DNA from 2 places in the Marinomonas sp. ATLA20 genome. Region 2 is predicted to be linked to the other one. Evidence: predicted binding sites of a transcription regulator. Region 2 holds the regulator's gene; the other holds the start of a gene.
The links. Region 2 encodes PhoB, which activates phosphate uptake and scavenging genes when phosphate is short. Its sites were predicted from a motif close to TGTCATANNNNTGTCANA; they were not measured.
Positions count from the first base shown of each region.

Region 1: olsF (bifunctional ornithine lipid synthase OlsF) is a predicted target of PhoB. The motif match lies at 1,451-1,468, and genes of this name have one in related genera.

Region 1 is NZ_JBXUKU010000008.1:84,355-87,776, reverse strand. Features, by position in the region: gene AC2A4J_RS14345 (ChrR family anti-sigma-E factor) at 1-621, shown strand, start outside; gene AC2A4J_RS14340 (hypothetical protein) at 749-931, shown strand; gene AC2A4J_RS14335 (hypothetical protein) at 1,120-1,329, shown strand; gene olsF (bifunctional ornithine lipid synthase OlsF) at 1,527-3,257, shown strand; gene AC2A4J_RS14325 (hypothetical protein) at 3,265-3,422, opposite strand, start outside.
Region 2 is NZ_JBXUKU010000001.1:107,789-111,210, forward strand. Features, by position in the region: gene AC2A4J_RS00450 (chorismate--pyruvate lyase family protein) at 1-270, shown strand, start outside; gene ubiA (4-hydroxybenzoate octaprenyltransferase) at 267-1,121, shown strand; gene phoB (phosphate regulon transcriptional regulator PhoB) at 1,206-1,901, shown strand; gene phoR (phosphate regulon sensor histidine kinase PhoR) at 1,898-3,247, shown strand; gene AC2A4J_RS00470 (response regulator) at 3,395-3,422, opposite strand, start outside.

The sequences.
Region 1 (3,422 bases), on a different contig from region 2:
TTATGTGTTTCTACACATCTGGAACGTTGCCATGAATGCCAACAGCAAATTCGCAAGCTGGAGATGCTTGGCTCACACCTTTTTGATCAGACGAAGACAGACAGTCGTCAGCTGAGCAACTTAAAAGACAGCTTTTTCGAAAAATTAAATGCACAGGCCGAGCAAGTAAACGAGACGCAGCAGATCGAAGAAGAACCCACTGCGGTTGATTGGGACAGCTACACCATTCCTAATAGTCTTCGTCAATTTATCAAAAAAAGTTATGACGACCTAAATTGGATGCGCTTATCGCCTTCTTTCAAGATCGCCACACTTTATAACGAAGAAGGCGGCGCTCAGATTGCACTGACCAGAGTAAAAGCAGGCGCTCACATGCCAACTCACACTCATACAGGTGATGAAATTACCCTTGTATTAGAGGGGGCTTTTTCCGATGAAAGCGGTGTCTATCGTCAAGGTGATTTTATTAATCGTGACGCTAGCCACAAACATAAGCCAATCGTCACCAAAGATGCAGAATGCATCTGTTTAACCGTGTTAGACGCACCGATTGAATTTACTGGCTGGTTAACGCGCCTACTGAATCCTATTATTCGCCGATACCATCCGCATTCCGCTTAATGCAGACACTGTGCCTATCAGTAAAGCCAACGATAGGTACACGTTTGCAGACGTTAGCCAATAACAAGCAAATATTGTGAAAATCTGGTATAGTCCTTGTTCAAACTAAAAACAAGGACTATTTATCATGGCAACTAAGAAGAAACAGCCGGCCGCTTCGGAAACCTCGGAATCCATTGAAAAGCAAATGCAAGAGTTTCTAGCTCGCGGTGGACACATAGATAAAATCGATTCAGGAGTTAGTGGACAATCTCAGCTAACAGGATCACGTCACATTTCCCTAGGAAATAGCAAAACGAAAGCACAATAAGCTTTGGGGATACTTTACTAACGGTAAATATCCCTCGCTATTTTCGTTTGTACGCCAACTCTATAAACGCGATTTCAAGGTCTTCCTGTAAAACGTAAATAGATTGGCGAATCAAATAGTTAGTCTATAAAAGTGACTAACAATATGTAAGAAAACAATAATAGAATTTTTATTGATACAGGAACATTATGCTGAGCGAATCTGATCGCGCGTTTTTCCGCCCTAAATGGCGTCGAGTCACTGTGACTTTATTCTGTTTCGCATGGACGATTCTTGAATGGGTATCGAATGAACCTATCTGGGCAATGATCTCGGCAGGTATAACACTGTATTGCTTATGGAACTTCTTTTATAAGTTTGAAGAAACCACAGACGAAGACAACACACCAGCAAGCTAATCAGCAAAGCAAGCGTCTAAATAATCTAGCCTTATTTATTATTTGGCGGCTTTTCACTAATGGTTGGCGAAAAAATAGTCGCAAACGTCTTTATTAACTGGTCATAATTTCGCCACATAAACGTCACGACGCTGTCATATTAACGCTCTACTCTCATTAATAAGATACCTAAAAACTTATTAAAGCGGAGCGTCACTGTGATACAAGTCGAGCAAATGATTGCCAGTAAATCTCCTCACTTTTTCGACAAAAGCCCATTTATCACTCGCCCAACGTTAAGCGTGTTGAAACGCTTATTCCACGAAAGTGAAGTAAACCAATTCCTGGAAAAAAACCACGGCTGTGTCGGCTTCGAATTTATTGATCGAGTTCTGGATCACTTCAATTTTAGCTATCAAGTAAGTCAAGTTGATCGCCGAAACATTCCCGCCAGCGGTAGGGTAATGATCATCGCTAATCACCCTCTTGGCGCCTTAGATGGCCTCGCTTTACTTAGATTAATCGGTGAAATCCGCCCAGACGTGAAAATCGTAGCTAATGATTTATTAATGGGATTTGACGGCTTAAAACAGCTTGTTCTTCCCGTCGATAATCTTGGTGGAAAAACCGGACGTCAGCAACTCAAAGCTATCATGAGCTGCCTACATAACGAAGAAGCCGTGATTATTTTCCCGGCTGGCGAAGTGTCTCGTATGTCGCCAAGCGGTGTAAAAGATCAGCAATGGAACCAAAACTATCTAAAACTGGCGCAAAAGACTAACAGCCCGTTACTGCCGGTTCATATTGGCGGACGTAATTCCATGTTGTTTTACACCAGCTCTCTTTTATATCGTCCGCTATCGACCATTCAGCTCGCTAACGAAATGTTTCGTCAACGCAATCGCAAAATTCCCATGCAAGTTGGCCAAGCCATTCCTATTCAAGAGCTAGCCCAACTTCCACTAAGCGATAAAGAAAAAAACAAACTCGTAAAGCGCCATTTATACCGTATTGCCAAAGGCAAAAAACCGCTACTTAAAACCGAAAAGACCGTTGAGCATCCGCAAAATAGACAGATGATCAAACAAGAACTAAAAATAGCCGAACATCTTGGTAGTACCAAAGACAACAAGCAAATCTACCTGTTTGATTACGACCCAATGTCGGTGACGATGAAAGAGATTGGGCGCTTACGCGAAATTGCCTTCCGAAAAGTAGGTGAAGGCACAGGCGAGCGTTCCGATCTGGACAAGTTCGATCAGTATTATCGTCACCTGATTCTATGGGATGAAGAAGAACTAGAGATCGTCGGTGCGTATCGTATCGGAGAAGTTGCTCGATATATGAAATCAGATACACCAAATCGCATATACAGCTCTGAGCTGTTCCAATACTCGTGCGACATGGAACCTTATTTCGAACAGGGCATTGAGCTCGGGCGCAGCTTTATCCAACCAAAATATTGGGGCAAACGCAGCCTAGATTATTTGTGGTATGGCATTGGCGCTTATTTAGACAGACACCCTGAAATTCGCTACATGTTTGGGCCTGTGAGTTTGAGCAACAGCTACCCACAAGTAGCAAAAGATTTCATTGTTTCCTTTTACAAGCTCTATTATGCCGATAAAGAACACTTGGCGCGCTCTTTCACGCCTTATCAAGTTAACGCAGAACACGCTGATATTATTTCAGCCATGTTCAGCGGCGATAACTATGATGAAGACTTTAGAGTACTAAAAGAGCAGCTCAGCCACTTTGGCGCCAGCGTACCAACACTGTTCAAACAATACAGTGAATTGTGCGAAACGGGCGGAGTTCGCTTCTTAGACTTTGGTGTCGATGCCGACTTTGGCTACTGCGTGGACGGTTTGGTCCTAGTAGACCTGAATACAGTCAAAGAAGCGAAAAACAAACGTTACCGAGGTCACAACGATGGCTCTCAAGCTTAGTTAATAATCACGAATCATGGTGATGATCACGATAATGACGACTGTGAGAATGATGAACACGCGAATGATGGTCATGGAAATGATCATCCGCTTCTTGTTCAGAATGCTTAAAGACAACCAAATAAACAATCTTAATGACCAGCATAATACTTAACACAATAAGAA
Region 2 (3,422 bases):
TCAATCATTCCGGCGAGGTCATTGAAAGGCCATTGGCGACATGTAAAGCATTTAAAAGACAAGCCATTAGGTGGCTATCTGTTTCAACATAAGGCCCTGTCTCGAAGTTGCATTGAGGTCACTCAGTTACCAAAACGCATGTTTCCAAACCAACCTAATGCTTTGTGGGCGAGACGCTCTGTGTTTCATCAGTTTGGCCCTGGAATATTGGTCAATGAAGCTTTCTTTGATGAGATCAACCAACTAAAACCGCCGTTTGGATTGTTATGAACAAACTTAAAGACTACGCAGAACTCACTCGATTCAACCGCCCTATCGGTTCATTCTTACTGATGTGGCCAACATTATGGGCGCTATGGCTGGCAGCCGATGGTATGCCTCAATGGCATTTGATCGTTATCTTTATCTTAGGCGTTTTCAGCATGCGATCTGCGGGTTGCGTGATTAATGACTACGCGGATCGAAAGGTCGATGGTCATGTTGATCGTACTAAAAACCGCCCGCTACCGTCGGGCCGAGTATCTAAAAAAGAAGCACTTGTTCTGTTTTGTGCTTTGTCGATTTTAAGCTTTGTTTTAGTACTTTTTACCGATCTGCAAACGATTTTACTGTCGTTCGTAGGCTTAGGCTTGGCTGCTCTGTATCCGTTTATGAAACGCTATACCCATCTACCCCAGTTGTTTCTTGGCTTGGCTTTTTCGTGGGCAATTCCCATGGCCTACAGTGCACAGGGAGGAGATTTAACCGATCCTGAGCTATGGATGCTGTTTGTCGCCAATTGCTTTTGGACCATTGCCTATGATACCTATTATGCAATGACAGACCGTCCAGATGACCTCAAAATAGGCATCAAATCCACCGCCATCTTATTTGGCAGATATGATTTATTCGTCATTGTTTGCCTACAAGGTCTAACCTTGTCTTTATTGACCTGGATTGGTCTACTAGCCGGATTACATTGGCTATACTTTGTATCACTCGTGGTGTGTATTGGACTCTTTTATCAGCAATTTAATCAAGCTAAAGAGCGTGATCGACAAGCTTGCTTTCGCTCATTTTTAGACAATAACCGCGTTGGTTACTGTGTTTTCATCGGTCTGGTCGCAAGCTATTTTATGTAATATGTGGCAAAGTTGTGACAATGTAACCGAATTGTCACATTAGATCGCTTTAATGAAACCGTTCCTGAGATGAGGATGAATCCTGTGACCGGTAAAAAAGTATTAATTATTGACGACGAATCTTCCATACGCGAAATGATCGCCATTGCACTTGAAATGGCGGGCTACGAGTATTTGGAAGCAGAAAACATTCAGCAAGCCCATGAAATCATTGTGGACCATCGTCCGGATTTGATTCTTGCCGATTGGATGATGCCTGGCGGTAGCGGCATTGAGCTGACTCGCAGATTGAAAAAAGACCCCACAACGGCAGAAATTCCAGTCATTATGCTGACTGCGAAAAGTGAAGAAGACAACAAAATCCAAGGTCTAGAAGTCGGCGCTGACGATTACATCACCAAGCCATTTTCACCTCGTGAGTTAGTTGCTCGACTCAAAGCCGTATTACGACGCGCGACCCCTCAAGGCGTAGATGAACCAATTGAAATCGAAGGTCTAACCCTTGACCCAATCAGTCAGCGGGTTACCATTGGTACTCGCCCCTTAGACATGGGGCCTACAGAATACCGTCTACTAAAATTCCTCATGACACACCAAGAGCGTGCCTATTCAAGAGCGCAATTGTTGGATCAAGTATGGGGAGGAAATGTCTACGTTGAAGAACGTACCGTTGATGTTCATATACGTCGTTTACGCAAAGCCATTGGTAGTACTCATGATTTCTTGATACAAACAGTACGAGGAACAGGCTACCGCTTCTCAGCAAAAAGGTCCGTATGAAAACAGTTTGGCGAAACACTATTATTACTTGGCTCGCAGGATTCGCGGCTTGTATTGTAATAGGCCTAATAATAGGTCAGTTGTTGGGTGTTTTGCTGCTGTACGTTTTAGGGTCTTTGTACTGGCAGCTTTATCAGCTCTACCAATTCCATAATTGGCTTCGCCATTCTGGTCGTGCTGCACCACCAGAAGCCAGCGGAATTTGGGGAGAAGTATTCGATGCGGTTTATCGATTACATAAGAAACAACGCAAATCCAAACGTCGCATGCGCCAAGCGCTAACCCGAATTGAAAGCTCCACCACCGCCTTAAAAGAAGGCGTTATCATGGCGGATAACCAAGGTAACTTGGAGTGGTGGAATAACTCGGCGGCTCACTTTCTCGGCTTAATGCGTCCTGTCGATCGCGGCCAAATCATCACTAATATTGTCCGTAGCCCAGAGTTTTTCCGTTACTTTAGTCAAAAACGCTTTGGTGAGCCTTTGGTCATCAAGTCACCCGCCAAAGATGGCGTCTATTTAGAAATTCAAACCACATTGTACGATAAAAATGATCACCTGATTTTTGTTCGTGATGTGACGCGCTTACACTTGCTAGAACAGATGCGCAAAGACTTTGTTGCCAACGCTTCCCATGAATTAAAAACGCCGCTTACCGTTATTAAGGGCTACTTAGAAACCCTCGACATGTTCAAGGACAGTCTGCCAAAAAGCATGCAAAAAGGCATTGTTAATATGTCTGAGCAATCTGAGCGGATGGAACAACTCATCGAAGATCTGTTACTGCTTTCTCGCTTGGAGAGTAATGACAAACGCGAAGAGAACCAATGGCATAAAGTTTCAGACTTAGTACAAACCATTACCAATGCAACTACGCCAGTGTTGACGGACAAACACTCTATTAATTTGCAAATTCCCGAAGAAGCTCGCTTGTACGGCTCTTACAAAGAGCTCTATAGTGCTTTTTCCAATCTGATTTTTAACGCCATCAAATACTCACCAGATGGCGGCGAGATTGAGATCAAATGGGAGTCCAGTGAGTTTAATGGTGTGTTCTCTATAAAAGACTCTGGCATTGGCATAGAGCCAAGATACATTCCTCGACTCACAGAACGTTTCTTCCGAGTCGACAAAGGGCGAGGCTCTAAAACCGGCGGTACAGGTCTTGGCCTAGCCATCGTAAAGCATGTGCTATTACATCACGATGCCAAGCTACAAATTCGCAGTCAGCCTGGCTTTGGAAGCACCTTCTCTTGTCATTTCCCAGCAAATCGCACCAGAAATGATACGATTCCAGCGCTACCTATTTCTACAGATAATAATAACCAAGATTCCCCAAGTCATTAAGTACAACCCCCTCCCAGCCTCCCCCTTTACAAGAGGGAGGAGCTAGATCGATTCTCCACCTTTCTCTTCAAGAGAAGGTACTAGATTAAGATTTATTCCCTCCCCTTATCTTCAAGGGGAGGGCTAGGGAGGGGTTGGTAACGAGATTTATAAACTATCAAACAATTGGCTAATA